DNA from 2 places in the Marinobacter sp. L-46 genome. Region 2 is predicted to be linked to the other one. Evidence: predicted binding sites of a transcription regulator. Region 2 holds the regulator's gene; the other holds the start of a gene.
What was found. Region 2 encodes sigma-54, which starts transcription at its own class of promoters, with help from an activator protein. Its sites were predicted from a motif close to ANTGGCATNNANNTTGCTNT; they were not measured.
Positions count from the first base shown of each region.

Region 1: AC13DJ_RS05595 (TorF family putative porin) is a predicted target of sigma-54. The motif match lies at 11,714-11,733, and genes of this name have one in related genera.

Region 1 covers NZ_JBSXOP010000046.1:63,782-78,616, reverse strand. The annotation lists gene AC13DJ_RS05645 (phosphoglycerate kinase) at 1-1,025, opposite strand, end outside; gene AC13DJ_RS05640 (type I glyceraldehyde-3-phosphate dehydrogenase) at 1,104-2,183, opposite strand; gene tkt (transketolase) at 2,183-4,183, opposite strand; gene AC13DJ_RS05630 (metalloregulator ArsR/SmtB family transcription factor) at 4,419-5,420, shown strand; gene metK (methionine adenosyltransferase) at 5,517-6,707, shown strand; gene ahcY (adenosylhomocysteinase) at 7,155-8,537, shown strand; gene metF (methylenetetrahydrofolate reductase [NAD(P)H]) at 8,550-9,419, shown strand; gene AC13DJ_RS05610 (amino acid ABC transporter permease) at 9,635-10,285, shown strand; gene AC13DJ_RS05605 (amino acid ABC transporter ATP-binding protein) at 10,299-10,946, shown strand; gene AC13DJ_RS05600 (porin) at 11,153-11,308, shown strand; gene AC13DJ_RS05595 (TorF family putative porin) at 11,773-12,501, shown strand; gene AC13DJ_RS05590 (adenosylmethionine--8-amino-7-oxononanoate transaminase) at 12,755-14,107, shown strand; gene AC13DJ_RS05585 (16S rRNA (uracil(1498)-N(3))-methyltransferase) at 14,110-14,835, shown strand, end outside.
Region 2 covers NZ_JBSXOP010000045.1:29,733-44,567, reverse strand. The annotation lists gene AC13DJ_RS05215 (Nif3-like dinuclear metal center hexameric protein) at 1-81, opposite strand, end outside; gene hisC (histidinol-phosphate transaminase) at 302-1,363, opposite strand; gene hisD (histidinol dehydrogenase) at 1,617-2,921, opposite strand; gene hisG (ATP phosphoribosyltransferase) at 3,163-3,813, opposite strand; gene murA (UDP-N-acetylglucosamine 1-carboxyvinyltransferase) at 3,841-5,103, opposite strand; gene AC13DJ_RS05190 (BolA family protein) at 5,123-5,371, opposite strand; gene AC13DJ_RS05185 (STAS domain-containing protein) at 5,432-5,743, opposite strand; gene AC13DJ_RS05180 (MlaC/ttg2D family ABC transporter substrate-binding protein) at 5,740-6,393, opposite strand; gene mlaD (outer membrane lipid asymmetry maintenance protein MlaD) at 6,432-6,881, opposite strand; gene mlaE (lipid asymmetry maintenance ABC transporter permease subunit MlaE) at 6,904-7,686, opposite strand; gene AC13DJ_RS05165 (ATP-binding cassette domain-containing protein) at 7,683-8,495, opposite strand; gene AC13DJ_RS05160 (KpsF/GutQ family sugar-phosphate isomerase) at 8,633-9,622, shown strand; gene AC13DJ_RS05155 (KdsC family phosphatase) at 9,623-10,204, shown strand; gene lptC (LPS export ABC transporter periplasmic protein LptC) at 10,201-10,800, shown strand; gene lptA (lipopolysaccharide transport periplasmic protein LptA) at 10,784-11,353, shown strand; gene lptB (LPS export ABC transporter ATP-binding protein) at 11,331-12,056, shown strand; gene AC13DJ_RS05135 (RNA polymerase factor sigma-54) at 12,190-13,722, shown strand; gene hpf (ribosome hibernation promoting factor) at 13,819-14,121, shown strand; gene ptsN (PTS IIA-like nitrogen regulatory protein PtsN) at 14,217-14,687, shown strand; gene rapZ (RNase adapter RapZ) at 14,722-14,835, shown strand, end outside.

The sequences.
Region 1 (14,835 bases), on a different contig from region 2:
TCGCCGCCGCCGGCGAGGGAGAAGGCGTCGCTTTCGGCGATGGCTTCTGCCAGTGCCTTGGTGCCGTTGCCGAATTGGTCGAATTCGAATACGCCAACCGGGCCGTTCCAAAGGATGGTTTTGGCGTTCTTGAGCAGGCTCGCGAACTGGCCGGCGGTTTCCGGGCCTACGTCGAGGATCATGTCGTCGGCGCTGACGTCGGAGATGTTTTTCACGGTGGCGGTGGCGGTTTCGGCGAATTCGCTGGCAACCACTACGTCTACCGGCAGCGGGATTTCAACGCGGCTGGCGATGTCTTTGGCGGTGTCGACCAGGTCGTGTTCGCACAGAGACTTGCCTACCGGGTGGCCGGCTGCGGCCAGGAAGGTGTTGGCGATGCCGCCGCCGACGATGATCTGGTCACACACTTTTTCCAGGGCGTTGAGGACGTCCAGTTTGGTGGAGACTTTGGAGCCACCAACGATGGCAACTACGGGCTTGGCCGGGTTGTCGAGGGCCTTGCCGAGGGCGTCCAGTTCGGCTGCCAGCAGGGGGCCGGCGCAGGCTTCGGGGGCGAATTTAGCCACTCCGTGGGTGGAGGCCTGGGCGCGGTGGGCGGTGCCGAAGGCGTCCATCACGTAGACATCGCACAGGGCAGCGTATTGCTTGGCGAGGTCTTCGTTGTCTTTCTTTTCGCCTTTGTTGAAGCGGACGTTTTCAAACAACACCACTTCGCCGTCGGCCACTTCAACGCCGCTCAGGTAGTCTTTGATCAGGCGCACTTCCTGGCCTAGCAGGGTGCTCAGGTGCTCGGCTACGGGCTTCATGGAGGAGGCTTCGTCGTACACGCCCTCTTCCGGGCGGCCCAGGTGGGACATCAGCATGACTTTGGCGCCGGCGTCTTTGGCGGCCTTGATGGTCGGCAGCGAGGCGCGGATACGGGCGTCGCTGGACACTTTGCCGTCTTTGACCGGTACGTTCAGGTCTTCACGAATCAGAACCCGCTTGCCGGCGAGGTTCAGGTCAGTCATTTTTTTGATGGCCATAATCAGGTTCCGTAGTTATGGGTTCACAGGTGCAAATTGTTAAGCCTTGGGTGGGGTCTGACCCCGTTCGGCATACTTTCAAGCTATGGTTGGGGTCTGACCCCGTTCGGGGTCAGACCCCTTTGTATCCGTCTTGTTTGGCAACCACGCCTGGCTGACATCCAGCATCCGGTTGGCGAAGCCCCATTCATTATCGAACCAGCACAGTACTTTCACCATGGTGCCGCCGGTCACTCGGGTCTGGCCGCCGTCGACCACGCCGGAGTGGGCGTCGTGGTTGAAGTCGGAGCTGGCCAGGAGTTCGTCGGTGTAGCCGAGAATGCCTTTGAGCGATCCGTTAGCGGCGTTTTTCAGCAGCTGGTTTACTGCCGCAACATCGGTTGCTTCACGTACGTTCACCACCATGTCTATAGCAGACACATTCAGCGTTGGCACGCGCATGGCCACCGAGCTGAAGCGGCCTTCCATGTGGGGCAGCAGGCGCTCGATGCCTCGGGCCAGTCCTGTGTCTACCGGGACGATATTATGAAGCGCGCTGCGGGTGCGGCGCAGGTCCTGGTGGTGGTAGGCGTCGATCACTGGCTGGTCGTTCATGGCGGCATGGATGGTGGTGGTGCTGCCCTGTTCTACGCCGAAGGCGTCGTCCAGCACCTTGATCACCGGTACCAGGCAGTTGGTGGTGCAGGAACCTGCAGCCACAATCACATCCTGCGGGTTAAGGTCACCATCGTTGATGCCATAGACCACGGTGCGGTCAACATCCGGGTCACCCGGCTGGGAGAACAGTAGGCGCAGGGCACCGGCTGCGATGTGTTTTTCCGCAGTTGTCCGGTCCGAGTAGGCGCCGGAACATTCCAGCACCAGATCCACATCCAGCAAACGCCAGGGCAGTTCCGCCGGGTCCGGGTGACGCAGTACTCGAATGCGGTCGCCGTTCACCACCAGGTTGTCGCCATCCACCGCCACCTCACCGTGAAACCGCCCGTGGGTGGAGTCGTATTTGGTCAGGTGAGCGATGGTGTCGATGTCTGACAACTCGTTGATCGCGACCACCTGCAGGTAATCGCGATAGCCGTTTTCATACAGTGCCCGCAACACGCACTGGCCGATACGGCCGTACCCGTTGATGGCGATTCGAAACGGCGTTGAGTTGCTCATCAGGCGTCCAGCAGTTCCGCAGCCACTTCAAGAATGTTATCGACGGTGAAGCCGAATTCCTTGAACAGCTCGCCAGCCGGCGCAGACTCACCAAAGGTGGTCATGCCGACAACCCGGCCGTCCAGGCCAACGTACTTGTACCAGTAATCGGCGATGCCGGCTTCGATGGCGATACGGTTGGTGACTTCCAGCGGCAGTACCTGTTGCTTGTACTCGGCGCTCTGGGCGTCGAACACGTCGGTGGACGGCATGGAAACCACACGCACGGCCTTGCCCTGCTCTCGCAACTTGGCGGCAGTGTCCTGGGCCAGGCCCACTTCAGAGCCGGTGGCGATCAGGATCAGTTCCGGGGAGCCTTCGCTGTCAGACAGCACGTAGCCACCCCTGGCGACGTTGGCCAGTTGTTCTGCATCACGCTGCTGATGCGGCAGGTTCTGACGGGAGAACACCATGGCGGTTGGGCCGTCGTTGCGCTCCAGGGCGGCTTTCCAGGCTACCGCAGATTCCACGGCATCGGCCGGGCGCCACATGCTCATGTTGGGCGTGGTGCGCAGGCTGGCCATCTGCTCGATGGGCTGGTGGGTGGGGCCGTCTTCGCCCAGGCCGATGGAGTCGTGGGTGAATACATAGATGGAACGCTGCTTCATCAGCGCGGCCATGCGCACCGCGTTACGGGCGTATTCCATGAAGATCAGGAAGGTTGCGCCGTAAGGAACAAAACCGCCGTGCAGGGCGATGCCGTTCATGATCGCAGCCATACCGAACTCACGAACGCCGTAGTAAATATAGTTACCGGAGGCGTCTTCTTTGCTCACGCCTTTGCAGCCAGACCAGATGGTCAGGTTGGAACCGGCCAGGTCGGCAGAGCCACCCATCAGTTCCGGCAGCAGCGGGCCGTAGGCATTCAGTGTGTTCTGGGAGGCCTTGCGGGAGGCGATGGTGTCGCCCTTGTCCTGGCACTCCTGGATGTAGGCCTGGGCTTTCTCGGCAAAGTCCGCCGGCAGCTCGCCCGCCATACGGCGCTTGAACTCGGCCGCCAGTTCCGGCTCGGCCTTTTCGTAGGCGGCGAACTTGTCTTCCCAGGCTTTCTGGGCCGCTGCGCCTTTCTCTTTGGCATCCCAGGCGGCATAGATTTCAGAGGGCACTTCAAACGGGCCATGCTGCCAGCCCAGAGCCTCGCGAGTCAGGGCGATTTCATCGTCACCCAGCGGGGCACCGTGGCAATCTTCCTTGCCCTGCTTGTTGGGGGAACCAAAGCCGATGATGGTCTTGCAGCAGATCAGTGTCGGCTGCTCGGTGTTGGCCCGGGCCTGTTCAACAGCCGCGCGGATGGCGTCGGCATCGTGGCCGTCAACGTCCGGAATTACCTGCCAGCCGTAGGACTCAAAACGCTGCGGAGTATTGTCGGTAAACCAGCCTTCCACTTCGCCGTCGATGGAAATGCCGTTGTCGTCGTAGAAGAACACCAGCTTGCCAAGGCCCAGGGTACCGGCCAGGGAAGCCACTTCGTGGGAGATGCCTTCCATCAGGCAGCCGTCGCCCAGGAACGCATAGGTGTAGTGGTCCACAATGTCGTGGCCCGGGCGGTTGAACTGCGCCGCCAGGGCTTTTTCAGCGAGCGCGAAACCAACGGCGTTGGCGATGCCCTGGCCAAGCGGGCCGGTGGTGGTCTCAACGCCCGGGGTGTAGCCGTATTCCGGGTGCCCCGGAGTCTTGGAGTGCAGCTGCCGGAAGTTCTTGATGTCGTCAATGCTAACGTCGTACCCGCTCAGGTGCAGCAGGGAGTACTGCAGCATGGAACCATGGCCGTTAGACAGTACAAAACGGTCACGGTTGGCCCATTGCGGGTTGGCCGGGTTGTGGCTCAGGTAATCGTTCCACAGTACCTCGGCGATATCCGCCATACCCATGGGCGCACCCGGGTGGCCGGACTTGGCTTTCTGAACCGCATCCATGCTCAGCGCGCGAATGGCGTTGGCGAGATCTTTACGGGACGGCATTGACAATTCTCCAGTGTTTTTCAGGAAAAGACTTCAAGCTGCAAAAACTGCTCAAAAAGAAGGCGCGTATTTTCGCCGATTACTGTGTGCCGGGGCAAATCCATATGTAGTGGTTTTCCGATGGCGGCGGCACAAACTCGCCAAAGCAACTGATTTCACAAAGCCATAAACCTATATCAAAAAATTTTGATATGGCTATTGATCGACCAACCAATCACCCCTACACTTGCCAACCATGACCTCACTCAATGCACATGCTAACGAACTGTCCTCTGTGGACACCCTGGCACCGATCTTCAAGGCGAGCGGAGACCCCCTGCGCCTGGAGATCCTGCGGGTGCTGCGCCGTGACACCTTCGGTGTGCTGGAGCTGAGCCAGATGTTTGATATGCGCCAGTCCGGCATGAGCCACCACCTGAAGGTGATGCACAAAGCCGGGTTGCTGGAGCCCCAGCGGGAAGGCAATGCCATTTTCTACCGCCGCCCCCTGAACCTGGACGGCGACAAGCTGGCAGACCAGGCCATCCGGCAGATTTTCGAGACCGTAGACCGGGTGCCCTTGCCTCCGCAGTTGGACGACAAAATCGAGGCCATCCGCGAGCAGCGGGCGGAACAGTCCCAGGCCTTCTTCTCCCGGCATTCGGAGCAGTTCCGGGAACAGCAGGAACTGATCGCCGCCTTTGACCTGTATGCGGAGCCCACCGCCGAGCTGATCCGCAAGCGGGCAGCACGGCAGGACTGGCGCAGCGTGCTGGAAATCGGCCCCGGTGAAGGCGGCTTCCTGCCGGTGCTGTCACAACTGTTTGATCATGTGGTGGGGCTGGATAACAGCAAGGACATGCTGGCCAAGGCCACCCGCACCTGTATTGAGGAACGGCTGAACAACGTCGACCTTATTGAAGGTGTCACCGACACGGTACTGGCCCGGGGCGATGCCTTTGACCTGATTGTCGCCAACATGGTGCTGCACCACGTACCCAGCCCGGCGGACATCTTTCTGGACGCCGCAGCTCTGATGAACAGCGGTGGCTGTTTTATCGTCAGCGACCTGTGCAGCCACGACCAGGACTGGGCCAAGGAGAACTGCGGCGACCTGTGGCTGGGCTTCGAGCCGGAAGAACTCACCGCCTGGGCGGCCGATGCCGGCCTGACTGCGGGCGAGCAACTGTTTATCGGCCTGCGCAACGGCTTCCAGGTGCAGGTACGGGAATTCTGGAAAACGTCTGGAACGGCCTGAAGCCCGCGCAGACACTAGAACATCAAAAAACTTTGATATTGACGTACGTAGAATTACGTACACCGATTTTGAAAACGCTCACAGAGGAGCACCACTATGTCTGACTACAACATTTTCACCTCCGAGTCGGTCTCTGAAGGCCATCCGGACAAACTGGCCGACCAGATCTCCGACGCGGTACTGGACGCCATCCTGACCGACGACCCGCACGCTCGCGTAGCTTGCGAAACCATGGTGAAAACCGGTGTGGCCATCGTTGGCGGTGAAATCACCACCAGTGCCTGGGTAGACCTGGAAGACCTGGTGCGTGGCGTGATCAAAGACATCGGCTACACCTCCTCCGAAGTGGGCTACGACGGCGACACCTGTGGTGTCATCAACATTATCGGCAAGCAGTCGGTGGACATCGCCCAGGGCGTTGACCGCCAGAAGCCGGAAGACCAGGGCGCCGGCGACCAGGGCCTGATGTTCGGCTATGCCAGCAACGAAACCGGCGTGCTGATGCCAGCTCCGATCACGTTCTCTCACCGGCTGGTGCAGCGCCAGGCCGAGGCCCGCAAGAGCGGCCTGCTGCCGTGGCTGCGCCCGGATGCGAAAAGCCAGGTGACCTGCCGCTATGAAAATGGCCGGGTTGCCGGCATCGACGCGGTGGTCCTTTCCACCCAGCATGATGAAGATGTTACCCAGGAAGATCTGAAAGAAGCAGTGATGGAGTTGATCGTCAAGCACACCCTGCCGGCCGAACTGCTGCACAAAGACACCGAGTTCCACATCAACCCGACCGGCAAGTTCGTAATCGGCGGCCCGGTTGGCGACTGTGGCCTGACCGGCCGTAAGATCATCGTAGACACCTACGGCGGCATGGCCCGCCACGGTGGCGGCGCGTTCTCCGGCAAAGACCCCTCGAAGGTTGACCGCTCTGCCGCCTACGCTGGCCGTTACGTAGCCAAGAACATCGTGGCCGCTGGCCTGGCTGAGAAGTGCGAGATCCAGGTGTCCTACGCCATTGGTGTGGCCCAGCCGACTTCCATTTCCCTGAACACCTTCGGCACCGGCAAGATCAGCGACGACAAGATCATCGAGCTGGTACGCGCGCACTTCGACCTGCGCCCGTACGCGATCACCAACATGCTGGACCTGCTGCACCCGATGTACCGCGCCACAGCAGCCTACGGCCACTTCGGCCGTGATCCGTACGAGATGACCGTTGGCGGCAAGACCTTCACCGCGTTCCCGTGGGAAAAGACCGACCGCGCTGCGGCTCTGAAGGATGCTGCAGGTATCTAACGAATGACTCTGGATTCTTGTCGCGGCCCAGCCCTCTCATTTTTGGAGTGGGCGGCGGCAAGGAACGTCTTTCCGGGACACGCTCAAGCCATCCGTGGGCGCTTAGCTTTGGCCATCCATGGCCAAAGATAGTCCCGGAAAGACGTTCCTCACCACCGCTTTCATAATTGTGGTTAGGGCTTATCCGAAATTCTTTCAAGCACCCGACTGAAAGAAGACCAAGTTTGAATTTACGGCGTACCGGAGACGGCAAACGCCAAAAGTTATGAAAAGGAGATGGGGAACGTCTTTCGCGGAATTTCGAAGGCCATGGATGGCCTGAGAGAAGCGCACAGGGATGTGCTTGTAGCGGTTCCGCGAAAGACGTTCCCCATCTCCGACTCCACCAATACAAGCGGTACCCGACAATTTTCCGGGACCACAGGCAAAGGCTGACAGGAGAACACCATGAGCACTCCGAACAATTTCGACGATTACAAAGTCCGCGACATCGAACTCGCCGGCTGGGGCCGCAAGGAAATCAAGATCGCCGAAGGCGAAATGCCCGCCCTGATGAAACTGCGTGAGAAGTACAAAGCCGAGCAGCCGCTGAAAGGCGCCAACATCATGGGCTGCATCCACATGACCATCCAGACTGCCGTGTTGATTGAAACACTGGTCGAGCTGGGCGCTGATGTGCGCTGGTCTTCGTGCAACATCTTCTCCACACAGGACCAGGCTGCTGCCGCCATCGCAGCCCAGGGCATTCCCGTGTTCGCGTGGAAGGGTGAAACCGACGAAGAATACGAATGGTGCCTGCACAAGACCGTGGGCGCAGACGTAGACGGCTGGGAACCGAACATGATCCTGGACGACGGCGGCGACCTGACCGAGCTGCTGCATAAGGAATACCCGCAGGTAATCGCCAAGTGCCACGGCGTGACCGAAGAGACTACCACCGGCGTGCACCGTCTGCAGGAAATGCTGCGCGACGGCACTCTGAAGATCCCGGCCATCAACGTCAACGACTCGGTGACCAAGTCCAAGAACGACAACAAGTACGGTTGTCGTCACAGCCTGAACGATGCCATCAAGCGCGCCACTGACCACCTGCTGTCCGGCAAGAAAGCGCTGGTGATTGGTTACGGCGACGTGGGCAAGGGTTCTGCCCTGTCCCTGCGTCAGGAAGGCATGATCGTGAAGGTAACGGAAGCCGACCCGATCTGCGCCATGCAGGCCTGCATGGACGGTTTTGAAGTGGTATCCCCGTACATCGATGGCATCAACACCGGTACCGAGCAAGGCATCAACACCGACCTGCTGGGCACCACTGACCTGCTGGTGACTACCACCGGTAACGTCAACGTGTGTGACGCCAACATGCTGAAGGCGCTGAAGAACGGCGCTGTGGTGTGCAACATCGGCCACTTCGATAATGAAATCGATACCGCCTACATGCGCAAGAACTGGGAGTGGGACGAGGTCAAACCGCAGGTACACGTGATTTACCGCGACAAGGCCAGCAACGACCACCTGATCCTGCTGTCCGAAGGCCGCCTGGTAAACCTGGGCAACGCCACCGGTCACCCGTCGCGCATCATGGACGGCTCGTTCGCCAACCAGGTGCTGGCACAGATGTACCTGTTCGAGCGCAAGTTTGCGGACCTGCCTGAAGAGTCCAAGGCCAAGGGCGTTTACGTCCAGGTTCTGCCCAAGCAGCTGGATGAAGAAGTGGCCCGCGCCATGGTGGAAGGCTTTGGTGGCGTGATCACCAAGATGACTCCGGACCAGGCAAAATACATCGGCGTACCGGTCGAAGGCCCGTACAAGCCGGAAAGCTACAGGTACTAAGCGGAAACGATCATGGAATCCCAGAAGCAATTCAAACGCCGCTTCAGCTTCGAGTTTTTCCCGCCCAAGACCGATCAGGGCAAGGAGAAACTTCAAGTTGTGCGCGACCAACTGGCCGAGGTGAACCCGGATTTTTTCTCGGTCACCTTCGGCGCCGGCGGCTCCACCCGGGACCGCACCATTGAAACCGTGCTCAGCCTGCACAAGCAGGGTATTTCCACAGCACCGCACCTGTCCTGCGTGGGGGGAACCCGCGCAGAGATCGGCGAGCTGCTGGATCTGTATAAAGAGAACGGCATCAACCGGATCGTTGCTCTGCGCGGCGATCTGCCCTCGGGCATGGGGGCGTCTGGTGAGCTGCGGTATGCCAACGAGCTGGTGGAATTCATCCGGAACCACAGCGGTGATCACTTCAACCTGGAAGTGGCCGCCTATCCCGAGTTCCATCCTCAGGCCCGCAGTGCGGAAGATGATCTGAAGAATTTTGCCCGCAAGGTACAGGCCGGTGCCAACAGCGCCATCACCCAGTACTTCTTCAATGCGGACAGCTACTTCTATTTCATCGACCGTCTGGAGAAGATGGGCGTCACCATTCCGGTGGTGCCGGGCATCATGCCCATCGTCAACTTCTCCAGCCTGGTGCGTTTCTCTGACATGTGCGGCGCGGAAATCCCTCGCTGGATCCGCAAGCAGCTCGAAGCCTACGGCGACGACACCGACAGCATCCGCAAGTTTGGTGAAGAAGTGGTCACCGAAATGTGCGAAAAGCTTCTGAAAGCCGGGGCTCCGGGGTTGCACTTCTACACCCTGAACCAGGCCGAACCCAGCCTTTCCATCTGGAAGAACCTGGGTATCAGCGACCGCGAAAAGATTGCCTTCTAAGGCATTCTTCAAAGCAGTACAAAGAGGGGCTTCGGCCCCTCTTTCGTTTTCTAACCAGCTGATTTCCTGCAAATCCTTTCAAGATGGACGAACCTGTATCTGATGCATCCCCATCAATGTTCCCTGTGCAATACCGAACAAACCGGTCATAGCGCAGCCTGCCTTACCGGGCAGACGGAACCACAATAAGAGAAAGGAGCAAGCATGAGTACAACATGGCAGTAGGCCCGCTGTATGAAGGCCAGCAGTACGGTATCGCCCTGAAAAAAGGTAGCGAATGGGTTGGCCCGGTTAACGAGGCCCTGGCAGAAATCAAGGAAGACAGCACCTACAAAACCATTTACGAAAAATGGTTCCTGCGCTGGCCGGCGACCGCCTACATCGAAATTTTTCGCGGTACTCCGATCCTGGTCCAGGTCCTGTTTATCTTTTACGGCCTGCCCGACCTGATCGGCGGCCCGATCGATCCCCTGACCGCCGGTATCGCAGCCATTGCGCTGAACTCCGGCGCCTATATTTCGGAAGTGGTTCGCGGTGGTGTTCAGTCCATTGCCAAAGGCCAGAGCGAAGCAGGCCTTTCCCTGGGCCTGTCCAGAACCCAGACATTCTGGTCCATCATCTGGCCCCAGGCATTCCGCCGGATGATTCCACCGCTGGGCAACCAGGCCATCGTCAGCATCAAGGACACGTCTCTTTTCTCGGTCATTGGTGTGGGCGAGATGGTCCGCCAGGGTCAGATCTACATTGCCAACACCTTCACCGCGTTTGAGGTGTATTTCGTGGTCGCGATCCTGTATCTCGCCATTACCCTCTCTCTGTCCCTGCTTCTCCGCTACGTCGAGCGGCGCGGACTGGTCTCTGTCTGAAGGAAAGGTACCCATGACTCATATTGTAGAAATAAAGGGCATGAACAAGTACTTCGGCAACCTGCATGTCCTGAAAGATATAGATTTAACCGTCGAACAAGGCGAAGTGGTGGTCATTATCGGCGCCAGTGGCTCCGGTAAGTCCACCCTGATCCGCTGCGTCAATGGCCTGGAAGAGTTTGAATCCGGTCATCTGAAGGTGGATGGCCACGAGCTTGCGCCAAAGAGCGGTAATCCGAAAGCCCTGGCCGAGATCCGCAAGGAAGTCGGTATGGTATTCCAGCAGTTCAACCTGTTCCCGCACCTCACGGTGAAGAAGAACATCATGCTGGCACCCCGGAAGGTCAAGAGCGAATCACCGACAGTTGCCAATGCCCGGGCCCTGGCCATGGAACCGCGCCTGATGCTGTTCGACGAGCCAACGTCAGCCCTGGATCCGGAAATGATCGGTGAAGTGCTGGACGTCATGCGCGAGCTGGCCAAAGAAGGGATGATCATGATGGTCGTCACCCACGAAATGGGCTTTGCCCGCGAAGTGGCCGACCGGGTGATCTACATCCACGAGGGCCAGATTGTCGAGCAAGGCAAACCCGGAGACGTCTTCGACAACCCCCAGAACGAACGCACCCAGTCATTCCTGTCACGGGTACTCGCGCACTGAGCTAAGCCGCCCAGGCAAAGCCCCTGCTTCCGGGGGCTTTTCTTCAGGTTTTTCTTTTTTCAGGGTCGACTAATTGGTTTTCTGTAACTTTTTCGCAATGTTAGCCTAATATACTTACCCCGGTGTTCCAAAATACACAAGCAAACCGACAAGGTAAGAGAAAACCATGGCTAAGTTTTGAAGAGGGTGATGGAAAATACAGTGACGTGGGGCTGGCCACAACCGACGGCGAGCAAACGACGCTGGGTGTCAACTACTACGCCAATAAGAATGTCCGACTCGGCATGAGCTACATGGATGGCGAGCAAGCCAGCGGCGAAAGCGGAGATGAGGTCCGTGCGCGGTTCCAGTATGCGTTTTGATCATGCATGATCCCCGGTTCCGCTTATGTAAGGCTCAAGCCAAATGGTAAAATTGCTGTATAAACAGCAAGATGGTTATTGGGTTTGGGTTCTGTCCGCGTTGGCGCTGATACTGGCGAGATAAAGAGTTAATCAGGTTTCAGGGGCAGATTTTTCTGCCCCTTTTTTATGGTGCGCCCGACATGGCGCGCAGCGCGTTGACCGGCGTTGTTCCGGTACAGCGCCGGGGCTGGCCGGATGACTTTGGGCGCAAAAAGGTCAAGGGCGACCAGGCTGGCACTAAAATCGAGCGCCACCCTGATCGAACGATGGATATCGCTCCATTTTGGGGCGCTGCGGATTTATGAATCGGACTTCGCTACTGCTTTTTAGAATTAAAGTTATAATAAACAACAAGTTATAATGATTGGCACCTTGTTTGCTCCTGAGGAATGCGAAAAGCGCAACTTAAAAAGGTGTACATAATGGATAAGCAAGTTCTCAGAAAATCCGGATTGCTCGGTGTTGGTCTGTTTGCAGTTCTTCAGGCAACTCCTTCAATGGTCAGCGCTGACGTAAGCGCCAATGTAGGCGTCTCCAGCAATTACCTCTTCCGTGGCGTGACACAAACAGACAATTCAGCTGCTGTCCAGGGTGGGCTCGACTACGAGCATGCGTCCGGCTTGTATGCCGGTGTATGGGGTTCCAATGTGGATTTTGGCGACGGGACCAGCTATGAGTTTGACCTCTATGCGGGTTACTCGGGCGCTATCAACGATATCGGATATGACGTCGGGTATATATATTATGCTTACCCGGACGCTCCCGCCTCTATTGATTTCGGGGAGATATACGGGGAGCTGAGTTACGGGTATTTATCCGCGGGGCTAGCCTATACAGTAAACAGTGACAACAGCACACCAGGGCTGTTCGTGGAAGGCGATGTCTTCTATTACCTGAGCGCCCACATGCCATTGGAAAATGATTTCAGTGCAGGTGTTACATTAGGCTACTACGACTTTACCGACGACAAAAAACCGTCCGTGGGCGAGGCGAGCTATGGACACGCCGCCGTCAACGTGACCAAGGATGCGGGAACGCTCGGCTCCGTCAGTATCAATCTGGAATATTCGGATATCGACCCGGACAGCGCCCTTGGCTCCGTCAACTCGGATGATCCGAAATTCTGGCTTGGCTGGAGTAAAAGCTTCTGATTACGGACGCTTTTCCAGTGATTTTGGTCAAGTGAAAGCAGGCCCGGTCAATGGGCCTGCGTCCTGAAATCCTGCTACAGTAAATTATTGGGATTTTTTAATCCCCGTCCCATCAGCGTCCCCTTAGTCTTTCTTAAGGAATTCCGAGGCTCTGGAAGTTTGTCGGCATTGGCCAGTCGCCGCTGTTAACGGTAATATCCGCACAGGTTAACCGCCGACAATCCAGAACACGACCGTCTGATGGAGAATTCTCATGCGCAATGCTGACCTCGTCGCCCGTGGCCTCAAATCTGTGTGGCATCCCTGCACCCAGATGAAAGACCATGAAGGAACCCTGCCACTGGTCCCGATCAAGCGGGGCGAAGGTGTCTGGCTGGAAGACTTTGAGGGCAACCGGTTCATCGACGCCGTGAGCTCCTGGTGGGTCAACCTGTTCGGCCATGCCAATCCGAGAATCAACGCCGCGATCCAGGAACAAATTGGCCAGCTTGAGCATGTCATCCTGGCCGGCTTTACCCATGAGCCCGTGGTCAACCTGTCCGAGCGCCTGATTGAGGCAACTCCGGAAGGACTCAACAAATGCTTTTACGCCGACAACGGCTCGTCCGCGATCGAAGCCGCCCTGAAGATGAGCTACCACTACTGGAAAAACCAGGGCCATCCGGGCAAGAAGAACTTCGTTAACCTCAGCAACAGCTACCACGGCGAAACCCTGGGCGCGCTGGCACTGGGCGATGTTGCCCTGTACAAAGACACCTACCAGCCGCTGCTGATGGAAGTGCTCACCGCACCCTCGCCGGATGCCTACAACAAGGAGCCGGGCGAAACCGATGAAGACTACGCCCTGCGTCAGTTCGAAGCCATGGACAAGCTGCTGGCCGAACGGCACCACGAAATCTGTGCCGTGGTGGTGGAGCCCCTGATCCAGTGCGCCGGCGGCATGCGCATGCACCACCCGGTTTACCACACCAAACTGCGCGAAGCCTGCGACCGCTATGGCGTACACCTGATTGCCGACGAAATCGCCGTGGGCTTCGGCCGCACCGGCACCCTGTTCGCCTGCGAACAATCCGGCATCACCCCGGATTTCATGTGCCTGTCCAAGGGCCTGACCGCCGGTTACCTGCCGTTGTCCGTAGTGCTCACCACCGACACCGTCTACAACGCCTTCTACGACGACTACGAAACCCTGCGTGCGTTTCTGCACAGCCACAGCTACACCGGCAACCCCATCGGCTGCGCCGTCGCCCTGGCCACCCTGGACATCTTCCGGGACGAAAACGTCATCGAAAACAACCGCCAGCTGTCCCGCTGCATGGCCGAATCCGTCGCCCACCTGGCCGACCACCCCAACGTGGGTGACATCCGCCAGCACGGTATGACCCTGGCCATCGAAATGGTCAAAGACAAAGCCAGCAAAACCCCGTTCCCCTGGCAGGAACGCCGTGGCATCAAGGTGTACCAGCATGCCCTCACCCGCCAGTCCCTGCTGCGCCCGCTGGGCAACGTGGTGTACTTCATGCCGCCTTACGTGATCACCGAAGACCAGATCCGACACCTGGCCCAGGTGGCCACCGAAGGCATCGAAATCGCAGTTAAGGGCTGACCATGCGCATTCCCAGAATCTACACCGACAGCCCCCTGCACACCGGCAGCCCGTGTGAACTCGACGACAACGCCGCCAACCACGTAGGCCGGGTACTGCGCATGCAGCCCGGCCATCAGCTGCGCTTGTTCAATGGCGACGGTAAAGACTACACCGCCACCATCACCGAGGCCGGCAAAAAGAACGTCACCGTAACCATCGAAAGCGCCGAGGCCAACGCCACCGAATCGCCCCTGACCATCGTCCTGGGCCAGACCCTGTCAAAGGGCGACCGCATGGACTACGCCGTGCAGAAAGCCGTGGAAATGGGCGTAACCACCATCGCCCCCCTCACCACCGAACGCTCCGACGTAAAACTCAAAGGCGACCGGGAAGAAAAACGCCTGCGCCACTGGCAACAAGTCGCCATCAGCGCCGCCGAACAATGCGGCCGTGCAAAGGTCCCGAACATCCTGCCGGTGATGACCGTAGCGGAATGGCTGCAATACAGCCAAACCTGCGACCTGCGCCTGGTGCTGCACCACCGCACCGAACACTCCCTGAACACACTGGAAAAACCCGCCAGCGTCGCCCTGATGATCGGCCCCGAAGGCGGCCTGAGCGCCAACGAGATTGCCCTGGCAGAACAAAACGGCTTTCTGCCCGTAGCCCTCGGCCCCCGGGTTCTGCGCACCGAAACAGCGCCGGTGGCGGCCATGGCCCTGTGCCAGTGGTTATGGGGAGATATT
Region 2 (14,835 bases):
GCCATTCGGAGCGTAGTCCTGAAAATTTTCGGGCGCTAACCATTCGTTTATTTTCGCGAGAACGTCGCTTCGGTTTGCCATGTCTACCTCCCTTATTCTTGCGATATTTCTGAACGGATCAGCGCGCACACTGTACGAGGCGAGGGGCTGGAAAGGCTTTCCAAAAATGTGCGGAGCCATGGATGGCGGAGCAGAAGCGCCACAGGGAAGTGCCGCAAGGAGCGGTTTTTGGAAAGCCTTTCCTGCCCCTTGCTATGCACGATAGATGAAGCGCTGATTTTCTCCCAAATTCGCTGCCGATTTAGAGAGAATCCAGGCCCTTGATCAAAGCGTTGTTCTGATCGCTGGTGCCAATGGTGATTCGCAGGAAGTCACTAATTCGCGGCTTATTGAAGTGGCGAACGATGATGCCCTGCTCTCTCAATTTTGCTGCGATCTCTGCACCTTCGTGGTCGGGATGACGAGCGAACACAAAGTTCGCTTTTGATGGCAGCACTTCAAAGCCCCTCTGCTCAAGCTCTTCCGTCACTCTCTTCCGCTCACGGATCACACCGCTACAAGAATCTTCAAACCATTGCCTGTCTTCAAAAGCGGCAACGGCGCCAGCCAGCGCCAGGCGGTCCAGCGGATAGGAATTAAAGCTGTCTTTCACGCGATTCAGAGCCTCGATCAGCTCTTCATTACCCACCGCAAAGCCGACGCGCAGCCCTGCCAGCGAACGGGCCTTGGAGAGGGTCTGACAAACCAGCAGGTTCGGATACTGGTTTACCAGACGAATCGCCGTATCACCGCCGAAGTCCACGTAAGCTTCGTCTACCACCACCACGCTGTCCGGGTTGGCTTGCAGGATCTCTTCCACGTGTTGCAGGCCCAGGTAGCGACCAGTCGGCGCGTTCGGGTTCGGGAAGATGATGCCACCGTTGGGGCGTTTGTAGTCTTCCGGGTTGATCTCGAAGCTGTCGGTCAGCGGAATCACCGTGCTTTCGATCTGGTACAGGCCGCAGTACACCGGGTAGAAGCTGTAGGTGATATCCGGGAACAGGATCGGTTTGTCGTGTTTCAGCAAGCCCTGAAAAATGTGCGCAAGAACTTCGTCCGAGCCGTTGCCGACAAACACTTGCTTTGCATTAATCACAAAATCAACGTGGTAGTCGGCGATCGCTTCTTTCAGCGCCAGGCCTTCCGGATCCGGATACAGGCGCAGGTTGTCGTTCAGCTCTTTTTGAATCGCTTCGATCACCTTCGGCGACGGACCAAACGGATTTTCATTGGTGTTCAGCTTCACCAAATTAGCCATTTTTGGCTGTTCGCCAGGTACATACGGCTGCAATTCGCTGACCAGCGGGCTCCAGTATTTACTCATATATCTTGAACTCCAAAATGGTGCAGGAGCCGGGTTGGTTGTATTTATTTGGGAGTTTTCGCAGGGCAGGTAGGGCTTTCCAAAAACCGCTCCTTACAGCACATCCATGTGGCGCTTCTGCTCCGCCATCCATGGCTCCGCAAATTTTTGGAAAGCCCTACCTGCCCTGCTATTCGAACCTTCCAGTACAACCAACCCGGCTCTCAAGCTATTCAGATAGACCAGCAGCACCCAAGGCCACCGCAGAAATCAGTCAGTCTTTGATACGGTACTCGGCCGAACGGGCGTGGGCCGTAAGGCCTTCACCGCGCGCCAACACAGAAGCCACACGGCCCATGCGGTCAGCGCCTTCCGGAGTAAAACCGATCAGGGACGATCGTTTTTGAAAATCGTATACACCCAGCGGGGAACTGAACCTGGCAGTACCACTGGTAGGCAGTACGTGGTTCGGACCAGCACAGTAGTCGCCCAAAGCCTCGGCAGTGTAGCGGCCCATAAAAATAGCCCCGGCATGGCGGATATCATCCAGCATCGCCTGCGGGTCTTCTACCGACAGCTCCAGGTGCTCCGGAGCAATGCGGTTGGAAACCTCAGCCGCTTCTTTCAGGTCAGCCACTTTGATCAGTGCACCACGGCCCAGCATGGAAGTGCGAATGATGTCTTCACGCTCCATAGTCGGCAGCAGCTTGTTAATGCTCGCTTCCACGGCATCCAGGAAATCCGCATCCGGGCTCACCAGAATGCTCTGGGCCTGCTCATCGTGCTCGGCCTGGGAGAACAAGTCCATGGCAATCCAGTCCGGGTCGGTCTTGCCATCGCAGATCACCAGAATCTCGGAAGGCCCGGCGATCATGTCGATACCGACCACACCAAACACCTCCCGCTTGGCCGTGGCCACGAAAATATTCCCCGGACCCACAATCTTATCTACCGAAGGCACAGTTTCCGTACCGTACGCCAAAGCCGCAACCGCCTGGGCGCCACCGATGGTGAACACCCGGTCCACACCCGCAATCGCCGCCGCCGCCAGCACCATGTCGTTCACCACGCCATCCGGCGTAGGAACCACCATGATCACCTCGGCAACCCCGGCAACCTTGGCAGGAATCGCATTCATCAGCACAGACGATGGATACGCAGCCTTACCACCCGGCACATACAAACCAGCCCGATCCAGCGGCGTCACCTTCTGCCCCAGAATCGTTCCGTCTTCATCCTGATACTGCCAGGACTTCTGATTCTGCCGCTCATGATAACCCCGAACCCGCTCAGCAGCCTTCTCAAGAGCCACCCGCTGATCCTGCGGAATCCGCTCCAAAGCCTCCTGAAGACGCCCCTGATCCATCTCCAGCTCCGCCATGGAGTTAACCTTCAACCGGTCAAACTTCTCGGTAAACTCCAGAACCGCCGCATCGCCGCGGGTTTTCACCTCACGCAGGATATGCCGAACCGACTCATTCACCTGGTGGTCAACACTGTCATCCCACGCCAAAAGCTTGGCCAGCGCACTGTCAAAGTCGCCTTGTGTGGTGTTCAGTCTGGTGATTCTGTCGTTCATCTCGTTAATCCTGCGTTGGATTGAATACTGATTTCCGTCGGATTACCCGCCAACAGTTCGGGGATTAAAAAACTCTGGGGCTTCCTAACTCAAAAGTATGCGGAAACCATCGGGTTGGCCCTTCCAAAAATGTGCGGAGCCATGGATGGCGGAGCAGAAGCGCCACAGGGACGTGCCGTAAGGAGCGGTTTTTGGAAGGGCCAACCCGATGGGTGACACACTCCCAAAGTATAGGGAAGCCTTACTCCTGAGAACCGCGCCGACGATCCACAGCCAGTGCCATCTTCTCGATGATGGGATTAATCTGCCCATGTTTCATCTTCATGGAAGCCCGATTCACCACCAACCGCGAACTGATATGGTCAATCAGCTCCCGCGGCTCCAGACCATTGGCCTTCAAGGTATTACCGGTATCCACGATATCTACAATCTCGTCGGCCAGGTCCAGAATCGGCGCCAGCTCCATCGCCCCGTAGAGCTTGATGATATCCGCCTGCCGCCCCTGGGCCGCGTAATAGCGCCGCGCCAGGTTCACAAACTTGGTGGCCACGCGGATGCGCCCCGCCGGAGGCTGCTCGCCCTTCTTGCCAGCGGTCATCAACCGGCAGCGGGAAATGTTCAGATCCAGCGGCTCGTAAAGCCCCGCGCCACCGTGCTCCATCAGCACATCTTTGCCCGTCACGCCCAGATCGGCGCCGCCGTACTGAACGTAAGTGGGCACATCCGTGGCACGGATAATCAGTACCCGCACGTTCGGATCCGTGGTCGGAAACACCAGCTTGCGGGACTTTTTCACGTCGTCCACCAGCTCAATACCGGCTTCCGCCAGCAGCGGCAGGGTTTCTTCGAGGATTCGTCCCTTCGACAAGGCGATGGTGATGGAATCTGTCATGGATCTATCCGGTTTCCCGTTGGTTAATTATGCCGGCAAACGGCGAATACTTGCGCCCAGCAGCTGCAGTTTTTCTTCAATACATTCATAGCCGCGATCTATGTGATAAATGCGGTCCACAATGGTATCGCCATCGGCAACCAGCCCGGCAATCACCAGGCTCGCAGAAGCCCGAAGGTCGGTGGCCATCACCGGAGCGCCGGTCAGGTGCTCCACGCCCTTGATGATGGCGGCATTACCTTCCAGGGTAATATCGGCACCCATGCGGATCAGTTCCTGCAGGTGCATAAAGCGGTTTTCGAACACGGTTTCCACGATGGTACCGGTGCCTTCCGCCACGGCGTTCATGGCCGCAAACTGGGCCTGCATGTCGGTGGGGAACGCCGGGTACGGTGCAGTGCGCAGGCTGACCGCTTTCGGGCGCTTGCCCTTCATGTCCAGCTCGATCCAGTCCGGGCCGGTGGTGATTTCCGCGCCGGCTTCTTCCAGCTTCAGCAGTACCGCTTCCAGCAGGTCTTCCCGGGTGTCTTTCAGTTTTACCCGACCACCGGTCGCCGCTGCCGCCACCAGGTAGGTGCCGGTCTCAATACGGTCCGGCAGTACGTTGTAGTGGCAACCATGCAGGCGCTCTACCCCGTTGATCTCGATGGTCGCGGTGCCGTGGCCCTTGATGTCTGCACCCATGGCGATCAGGCATTCGGCCAGGTCGACCACTTCCGGTTCCCGGGCGGCGTTTTCCAGAATGGTCTTACCTTCCGCCAGGGTGGCCGCCATCAACAGGTTCTCGGTACCGGTTACGGTAACCGTGTCCATGAAGATGTGTGCACCTTTCAGGCGACCGTTGGTTTTCGCCTTGATGTAACCGTTCTCCACCGTGATGTCTGCACCCATCAGCTCCAGGCCGTGGATGTGCAGGTTCACCGGGCGGGTACCGATGGCACAGCCACCGGGCAGGGACACTTCCGCTTCGCCGAAGTGCGCCACCAGCGGGCCCAGCACCAGGATGGAGGCGCGCATGGTTTTCACCAGCTCGTAGGGCGCGTGGAAGTGCTTGATGGTGTTGGCGTGAATTTCCACACTCATCTTTTCGTCGATCATCAGCTCCACGCCCATGCGGCCCAGCAGCTCGATCATGGTGGTGATGTCGTTCAGGTGCGGCAGGTTGCCGATGGTTACCGGCTCATCGGCCAGCAGCGTGGCCGCCAGAATGGGCAGTGCCGCGTTCTTGGCGCCGGAAATGCGAATCTCGCCATCCAGGGGCTTGCGGCCCCCGATCAGAAGTTTGTCCACAATACTTGTCCTGTGCTGTTCAGGCCTGGGCCTGCCGCTCGGCCCACTCGCTCGGGGTGTAGGCTTTCGGGTGAAGGGCGTGAATGGTGCCGTCCATAATGTGCTGGAACAGTACCTTGTTGATCATCTGCTGCCGTTTGATGGTGGGCAGGCCTTCAAATACGTCACCCACAGCAACCACAAGGTAGTGGCTGCCATCGACCTGTACCTGAACCTCGCAACCGGGCAGGGCTTCTTTAACAAGTTCGGTAACCTGGGCGGCGTCCATAGGGATTCCTCGACTGGTTTGAAATCAGGGGCGGAATTGTAACCAATTCCCGGGCGCCGGTCAGCTGTGTGTGGCAAATCCGGGAATCTGGTCTTCCAGATTGCTGAGGGCGGCCAGCGACAACAGGCGGTCGCTGGCACCCTGAAAGGTGAGGGGTTGCTGTTTTCCCAGGGCCAGCCGGTGCCAGCACAACAGCATGGACAACACCACACTGTGGGCGGTGGCCAGGCCGGAAAGGTCAACGGTTAACGGGACGCTGGCCGCCCCGATCAACTGTTCACCCTGCTTGCGCAGGGCGATCACGGTATCGGCGTTCACCTCACCGGTTACGGCGAGAGTATTACCTGAGAGCTCGACAGCCGGAGCGGTCATGAACGGTCCAGCTCCTCATCAAGCTTCAGGGCTTCAACAGCATCGCCCCAACCATCAATCACGGCCTGAACCTGGCCACGGTTCTGCTCCATTTCCTGGGCAAAGCGATCCCGGAATGCCAGGCCGATGTTCACGCCTTCCACAATCACGTTCTCCATCATCCAGCGGCCTTCGCCATTGCGGTACATGGAGTAGGTGACCGGATAGCGGTTGCCGGACGCGCTGATTACTTCCATCTGCACAGACGCACGGTCGTCGTTCTGAGCCAGGATTTCCGCGTCCAGCACGTTGATTTCGAAGTTCTCGGCACTCACCAGCGCCTGGGCGTAGCTATCGAACAGGCTGCGCTTGAACTTGGCCACAAACTCGTCCCGCTGTTCGGGAGAGGTCTGGCGAGCGTAGCGCCCCATTACCCGGGCTGCAATGCGGCGAAAATCCACAAACTGGTCCAGGGTTTCATCCATGCTGGCATAGAAGGCTTCCGGGTCCTGCTCGTAGAGGCCCTTTTCTTCATTGAGCTTCTGCACCAGCTTCTGGGTGTTTTCGTCTACATACTGTTTCAGGTCATCTTCCGGACCGGCCCAGGCCTGGCCCGCCACCAGGGCAACCATGGCAAACATCCAGATGAATCGTTGTTTCAGGGCAAGCATTGTGTTCTCCCGCATTCGTTTCTGTGCTCTGCCCCGCATCAGCGTCCGGAGGCAAAGTTACTGATCAGCCGCTCGAGATTCATGGCAGACTGAGTGGAATAAAAGGTGTCGCCCGGGCTCAGGGACTCGAGGTCGCCACCAACAGATATATCAATGTACTGATCTCCCAGCAGGCCGGATGTACGTATTACTGCTGCACTGTCCGCCGGGATATTGTCGATACCGGCATCGATAGCCAGCACTACCCGGGCCTGGAAGGTTTCGGTATCCAGCTCGATGGATTCGATGGCACCGATGGTGACACCCGCCATCGACACCTTGCCCCGGGGCGCCAGGCCTCCGGTGTCATTGAAGTTGGCATAGAGGGTGTAACGATCACCAGCCGATTTCGGAGACAGTCCGCTCACCTGCAACGCCAGGAACAGCAGGGCGGCCAACCCGGCGATCATGAACAGGCCTACGATTACTTCTGTGGTTCTTTGTGCCATTGCAGGCTCCCTGAAAATTTGATCAGAAATCGCCGAACATGACGGCCGTCAGGACGAAGTCCAGCCCGAGCACCGCCAGCGATGAATAAACAACGGTTTTGGTGGTGGCAGAACTGATGCCGGCGGAGGTGGGCACACAATCATAGCCCTGATACACCGCAATCCAGGCGCAGACAAAACCGAACACCACGCTCTTGATAACGCCATTCAGTACGTCATCCACAAAATCCACTGACGACTGCATGTTGCCCCAGAAGGCGCCTTCGAACACGCCCAGCCAGTCCACGCCCACCAGCATGCCACCCCAGATACCGACTACGGAGAAAATCATGGCCAGCACCGGCATGGCGATAAATCCGGCCCAGAGCCTGGGCGCAATCACCCGGCGCAAGGGGTCCACACCCATCATCTCCATACTGGAAAGCTGCTCGGTGGCTTTCATCAGGCCGATCTCTGCAGTCAATGCTGAACCAGCCCGACCGGCAAACAGCAGAGCCGTTACCACCGGCCCCAGCTCACGCACCAGCGTCAGGGCGATCATCTGGCCGATCGCAGCCTCGGAGCCGTAATCGCTGAGAATGGTGTAACCCTGCAGGCCCAGCACCATGCCGATAAACAGCCCGGACACCACCACAATGGCCAGCGACAGTACACCGACAAAATACAACTGGCGCAGCAACAGCGGAAACCCGGTCGCCGGCCGGGGAATGCCTGCCAGAACGCCCACCAGGAAACGCCCGGACCGGCCAAAGGAAGAAATCACATCCAACCCGCCACGGCCCAGGGCGGCAATACGGTCGATCATAGTGCGCCTCCGTTTACGCCGAAGTCCGCAGCGGCATCGCTGGCCGGATAATGGAACGGCACCGGGCCATCGGGCTGGCCATTCAGAAATTGCTGGACTCGGTCAGACGGATGCTGGCGCAGTTCCTCCGGAGTACCTTCTCCGATCACCTTACCGTCCGCCAGGATACAGGCGTAGTGGCAAATACTGAGAGATTCCGGCACATCGTGGGAGACCAGCACGCTGGTCAGCCCCATGGAACTGTTCAGATCCCGGATCAACTTCACCAGCACGCCCATGGCAATGGGGTCCTGCCCGGCAAACGGCTCGTCGTACATGATCAGTTCCGGGTCCAGGGCAATGCTACGGGCCAGTGCAACCCGGCGGGTCATGCCGCCGGACAGTTCGGAAGGCATGAGTTTACGGGCACCACGCAGGCCCACGGCCTCAAGCTTCATCAGCACGATGTCGCGAATCATGTCTTCCGGCAACCTGGTGTGCACCCTCAGCGGGAAGGCCACGTTTTCATAAACGCTCAGGTCAGTGAACAGGGCACCACTCTGGAACAGCATGCCCATCTTTTCCCGCAACCGGTAAAGGTCTTTGCGCTTGAGGGCCGGCACATTATGGCCGTCCACGGAAACCTGCCCGGAATCCGGCCTTAGCTGGCCGCCGATCAGGCGCAAAAGCGTGGTCTTGCCGGTGCCGCTGGGGCCCATAATGGCGGTGATCTTGCCCTTGGGTATATCCAGCGTTACGCCGTCGAAAATGCGGCGACCACCTCGGGAAAACACCACATCCTTAAGTGTTATGTAAGCAGATGACTCCATAATCCATCCTTCTCGGGGAGCGCCTACATTAAGACAAGAGGTTCATAAATGATATACTTGCCAGCCAATCGCTCACGGCCCGGATGGTAGCCGGGGCAGCCAAACCAAGCAAGCGGACAGAGGGAAAACCAGCCGAGATGACAGACTCCAACTCTTCAGGTGGCCAGGACTACCGCACCTCTGCCCTGCGGGCTATCCGCATCGAACGGGAAGCTATCGAAGCCCTTGAGGGCCGCATTAATGGCGACTTCACCCGGGCTTGCGAGGTCATCATGGCCTGCAAGGGCCGCGTGGTGGTGACCGGCATGGGCAAATCCGGCCACATCGGCAACAAGATTGCCGCCACCCTGGCCAGCACCGGCACGCCTTCATTCTTTGTACACCCCGGCGAAGCCAGCCACGGCGACATGGGCATGATTACCCCGCAGGACGTAGTGATTGCCATCTCCAACAGTGGCAGCACCAGCGAAGTGGTTACCATCCTGCCCCTGATCAAGCGCATGGGCGCTCCGCTGATCAGCATGACCGGCAACCCCAACTCGGTCCTGGCCAAGGAAGCCATCGCCAACCTGGATGTCAGCGTGGCTATTGAAGCCTGCCCCCTGGGCCTGGCCCCCACCTCCAGTACCACCGCCACCCTGGTGATGGGCGATGCCCTGGCCGTGGCCCTGCTGGAAGCCCGCGGCTTCAGCGCCGAAGACTTCGCGTTCTCCCACCCCGGCGGCAGCCTGGGCCGGCGCTTGCTGCTGCGGGTCTCCGACATCATGCATTCCGGCGATGCAATTCCGAAAGTCACCGAAGATGTCAGCCTCAGCACCGCGCTGCTGGAAATCACCCGCAAGGGTCTGGGTATGACCACGGTAGTGAATACAAAGGACGAACTGACCGGCATCTTCACCGATGGTGACCTGCGCCGTACCCTGGATAAATCCGTGGATGTGCACACCACTGTCATCCGGGATGTCATGACCCGCCACGGCAAAACCATCCGCGCCGACCACCTGGCCGCCGAAGCCCTGAACATGATGGAAGAACTGAAGATCAACGCCCTGCCGGTCACCGATGAAAACGGCCAGCTGACCGGCGCCATCAACATGCACGACCTGCTGCGCGCGGGGGTTATCTGAATGACCGGCATGGTTCACCCCCTGCAAAACCAGTGGAACGACGCACTGAAAGCCAAAGCCGCCGCCATCCGCCTGGTGGCCTTTGACGTAGACGGCATTATGAGTGATGGCCGCCTGTACTTCAGCGCCGGCGGCGACGAGCTGAAAACCTTCAACATCCTGGATGGCCTGGGCCTGAAACAGCTGATGCACGCCGGCATTACCGTGGCGGTGATTACCGGCAGGCGCTCGCCGCTCACCGAAAAGCGCATGAACGACCTGGGCATCAGCCACCTGATGCAGGGCCGGGAAGACAAGCGGGTGGCCTTGCAGGAACTGGTGGCTGACATGGACATTACCGCCGGGCAAATCGGCTACATGGGCGATGACCTGCCGGACCTCCCTGCCCTGCAGTACGCGGGCCTTGGCATCAGCGTGCCCAACGGCCACTGGCTGGTCCGTCAGCATGCCGACTACTGCACGCAGGCAGCGGGCGGTCAGGGCGCCGTGCGCGAAGCCTGCGAACTGATTCTCTGGGCCCAGGGCCAGCTGGAAAACACCCTGGCCCCCTACCTGGCCGAATCACAGGACGACCGGGCATGATCCGGCGGTTCTTTTCCTCACAGGCCGGCAAACCCTGGCTGCGCACCCTGGCCCTGGCGGCTACTGTTGCCGCCACGATTTACCTGATGTGGCAAAGCGGCGAGCCACCGGTACCCGATCCCGAAGCGGCACAGCTTCGGGGCCCCGCCGAGCCGGACGGCTTCGTGGTGGGCGCCGACTACCGGGCCTGGAATGAACAGGGCACCCTGGAAATCCACATGACCAGCCCCCGCATCGAGCAGTTCGATCACGACAGCAGCGCCAGGATGACAGACCCGAGCGCCCGCCTGTTCGGCGAGGGTGAGGCCGAACCGTGGATAATTGAAGCCGATGCAGGTAGCCTGCTGCAGTCTCAGGGGCTGATGCACCTGGAAGGTAACGTGACCGTACTGCGCACCAGCGGCGACTCCCGGGCCACGCTGGCCACGGAAGCGCTGACCCTGGACAACAACGAAGGCACCGTATTCACCGACCTGCCGGTAACCATTACCGAGCCGTTCGGTACCACCCAGGCCACCGGCATGAAGGCCTGGATTGATCAACGCATACTGGAACTCAACTCCCGGGTGGAAGGGCAATATGAAACCGTCAGGTAAGCTCCGTTTTTATCCGCCGGCGCTGCTGGCTGCCGCGCTGATGCTGGCCGCCCCGGCGATGGCCTTTGATATGGACTCGAACACCCCCATCCAGGTGAGTGCCGACTCCGCCCGGCTGGATGACAGCGCCGGCGTGGCCACCTACACCGGCGACGTGGAACTGGTGCAGGGCAGCACCCGGCTGGAAGCCCAGCGGGCGGTGCTGTACCGGGACGACCAGGGCCTGAGCCGCATTGAAGCCAGTGGATCACCCGCCCATTACCGCCAGCCCTCCCGGGAAGGCGAAGGCATGACCAATGCCAGCGCCCTGAACATTACCTGGGCCGCGAAAGACAACCAGCTGACCTTCGAGCGCCAGGCCGTCATCGAACAGGCGGGCAACACCTTCAAGGGTGATGTTATTCATTACAATACGGTCAGCCGGGTGGTCACCGCCGAGGGCGGCAATACAGAAACCGGCGGTTCCGGCCGGGTCGAAATGGTCATCCAGCCGCGTAACACCGGCCAGTCCAGTAACGGGGAAGGTTCTGATGGCAGTACTCAGGGCCAGTAATCTGGCCAAAAGCTACAAGCAGAAAAAAGTGGTCCTGGATGTTTCCCTGGAGATCCGCTCCGGAGAAATCGTCGGCCTGCTGGGCCCTAATGGCGCAGGCAAAACCACCTGCTTTTACATGATCGTAGGCCTGGTGCCGGCAGACCGGGGCCGCATCACCATCGACAGCCAGGACATCACTCCGCTGCCCATGCACGGCCGCGCCCGTAAGGGCATCGGTTACCTGCCCCAGGAAGCCTCGGTATTCCGCAAACTCACCGTGCGGGACAACATCATGGCCATCCTGGAAACCCGCAAGGGCCTGAACCGGGCCGACCGGGAAGCCAAGCTGGAAGAGCTGCTGGAAGAATTCCACATCACCCATATCCGGGACAGCCTCGGCATGGCCCTGTCCGGTGGCGAACGTCGCCGGGTGGAAATTGCCCGGGCCCTGGCCATGGAGCCTGCCTTCATCCTGTTGGACGAGCCCTTCGCCGGGGTAGACCCCATTTCCGTCAGCGACATCAAACACATTATCCGGCACCTGCGGGATAAGGGCATTGGCGTACTGATTACCGACCATAACGTGCGGGAAACCCTGGACATCTGTGAGAACGCCTACATTGTGTCCGGCGGCCACATCATTGCCTCCGGCAACTCCGAGGCCATCCTCGCCAACCAGCAGGTAAAAGAGGTGTATCTGGGGGACGAATTCCGCCTTTAAGCGGAGCGCCCCGCCCTTTCACCGAGGTCTGATTGTGTTGCAGAACGGTAACAAGTAAACTCGGCAAAGATCTTGCAAGGAAATTCGATTTTTTACCGGGATACCAGTCTGTTATGGATCTAAAGCCATGGTTATGAAAGCCTCGTTACAGCTAAAACTGGGCCAGAGCCTGACCATGACGCCCCAGTTGCAGCAGGCCATCCGCCTGTTGCAGCTTTCTACCCTCGATCTCCAGCAGGAAATCCAGCAGGCGCTGGACTCCAACCCCATGCTGGAAACCGCCGAGGACGACGACCACGGCCCGGACGACACCACCGAACAGCAAAGTTCTGACGACCAGCACAACGAAACCGCCAGCGCCCAGGATGACAACGCCCCGGAAAGCAGCAACGACTGGGACGAATCCGAAAACGGGCCGGACTGGAACTCGGAAAACGACATTACCGACACCATTCCTGACGACCTGCCGGTCGATACCGCCTGGGAAGACATCTACCAAACCGCCCCGGCCAGCACTCCGAAAGACGACGACGAGAACGACTCGGACTTCGAAACCCGCAACTCCCCTACGGAAACCCTGCGGGATCACCTGGAATGGCAGCTGAACCTCACCCCCCTGAGCGAACGGGACCAGGCCATCGCGCACGCCCTGATGGACGCCGTGGACGACCGGGGCTATCTCACCTCGCCGCTGGACGAAATCCACGCCGGCCTGCGTGAAGACAGCGATGAAGACCCACTGGACCTGGATGAGGTAGAAGCCGTGCTGCACCGGCTGCAGCATTTCGACCCCCCGGGTGTGTTTGCCCGGGACCTTCAGGAATGCCTGCTGATCCAGCTGAACCAGCTGCCACCGGACACCCCCTGGCTGCGCCAGGCGCGCCAGGTTGTCACCCAGTTCCTGCACCTGCTGGGCAACCGTGACTACGCGCAGCTGCTGCGCCGCAGCCGGCTGAAGGAAGACCAGTTGCGGGAAGTCCTGGCCCTGATTACCAGCCTGAACCCGAAACCGGGGGATGTGATTGATCACGGTGATACCGACTACGTAATCCCCGATGTGATCGTGCGCAAGCATGAAGGCCGGTGGCGGGTGGAACTGAACCCGGAAATTGCTCCGCGCATCCGGGTGAACGCCAGTTACGCCTCGCTGATTCGCCGGGCCGACAGCAGCGCCGACAACACTTACCTGCGCGACCAGCTGCAGGAAGCCAAGTGGTTTATCAAGAGTCTGCAGAGCCGCAACGAAACCCTGCTGAAAGTGGCCACCCGCATTGTCGAGCACCAGCAGGGCTTCCTGGACCAGGGTGAGGAGGCCATGAAGCCCCTGATCCTGTCGGACATCGCCCAGGCCGTGGAGATGCACGAGTCCACCATCTCCCGGGTAACCACCCAGAAATACATGCACACACCCCGGGGCATCTTCGAGCTGAAGTATTTCTTCTCCAGCCACGTGGGCACCGCCGAAGGCGGGGAGTGTTCCTCTACGGCAATTCGTGCCATGATCAGGAAACTGATTGCAGAGGAAACCCCGAAAAAGCCGTTGAGCGACAGCAAAATTGCGGCCATGCTAGGGGAACAGGGTATCAACGTGGCCCGGCGCACCGTGGCCAAGTATCGGGAGGCCATGCACATACCTCCTTCGAACGAACGCAAGCGACTGGTTTAAGCCTTTACCGGCAATCGTTTACCAATATTCACCGGGGCACGAAGCTCTGGTACTCAGTCCGGCGGAACGCCGGCATGATGACAACAGGAGACGCCAATGCAACTCAACATTTCAGGCCATCACGTAGAACTGACCCCTGCACTGAAGGATTACGTCAACACCAAGTTCGAGAAGCTTGAGCGCCACTTTGACCACATCAGTAACTGTCAGGTGACGCTGGAAGTTGAGAAAGTTCGCCAGATGGCTGAAGCTACCCTCCACGTAATTGGTGGCGAGATTCACGCAAAGGCTGAAAACGAGGATATGTACGCGGCAATCGATGCCCTGGTGGACAAGCTTGACCGCCAGATCCTCAAGCACAAGGAAAAGAACGTAGACCGGATGCACGGTAACGGCTAAGCGCCTTCAGGCGCAGGCTACCGGGTAATTCAATCGAACGAGCTGCGGCAGGGCTACCGGCCGCAGCCTTTTTTTTACGGGTTCACAGTTAATCCATGAGCGATACATCCCTGACCATCGACAACATCCTGGCCCCTGCACTGACGCTGTGCCAGGTACCGGCGTCCAGCAAGAAACGGGTGTTGGAGTTTATTGCCGAGCGGATTCACTATCAGGACGAGACTCTCAACGATAACGACATCTTCAACAACCTGGTGTCCCGGGAGCGTCTTGGCAGCACAGGTATCGGGCAGGGTATCGCCATACCCCACTGCCGCCTGGAAGGCCTGGATCGGGTAATCGGAGTGTTGATGACCCTGGCCGAGCCGGTGGACTTCGATGCCATCGACAACCAGCCGGTAGACCTGGTGTTTGCCCTGGTTGTGCCCAAAGAAGCCACCAGCGAGCACCTGGAGCTGTTGAGCCAGCTTGCTGAACGTTTCAACGACAGCGCATTCTGCGAGCGCCTGCGCAAATGCCAGGATGCCGACTCCCTGTATAAGGGCATGACCACCGACAGCCAGTAACCGAGGGCTGTCAAAGTACGGGAGAAGCCTAACCATGAAGCTGATCATCGTCAGTGGCCGGTCCGGGTCGGGCAAAAGTACGGCACTGCACGTACTGGAAGACCTGGGGTTCTATTGCATAGACAACCTGCCCATCGGCCTGCTGTTT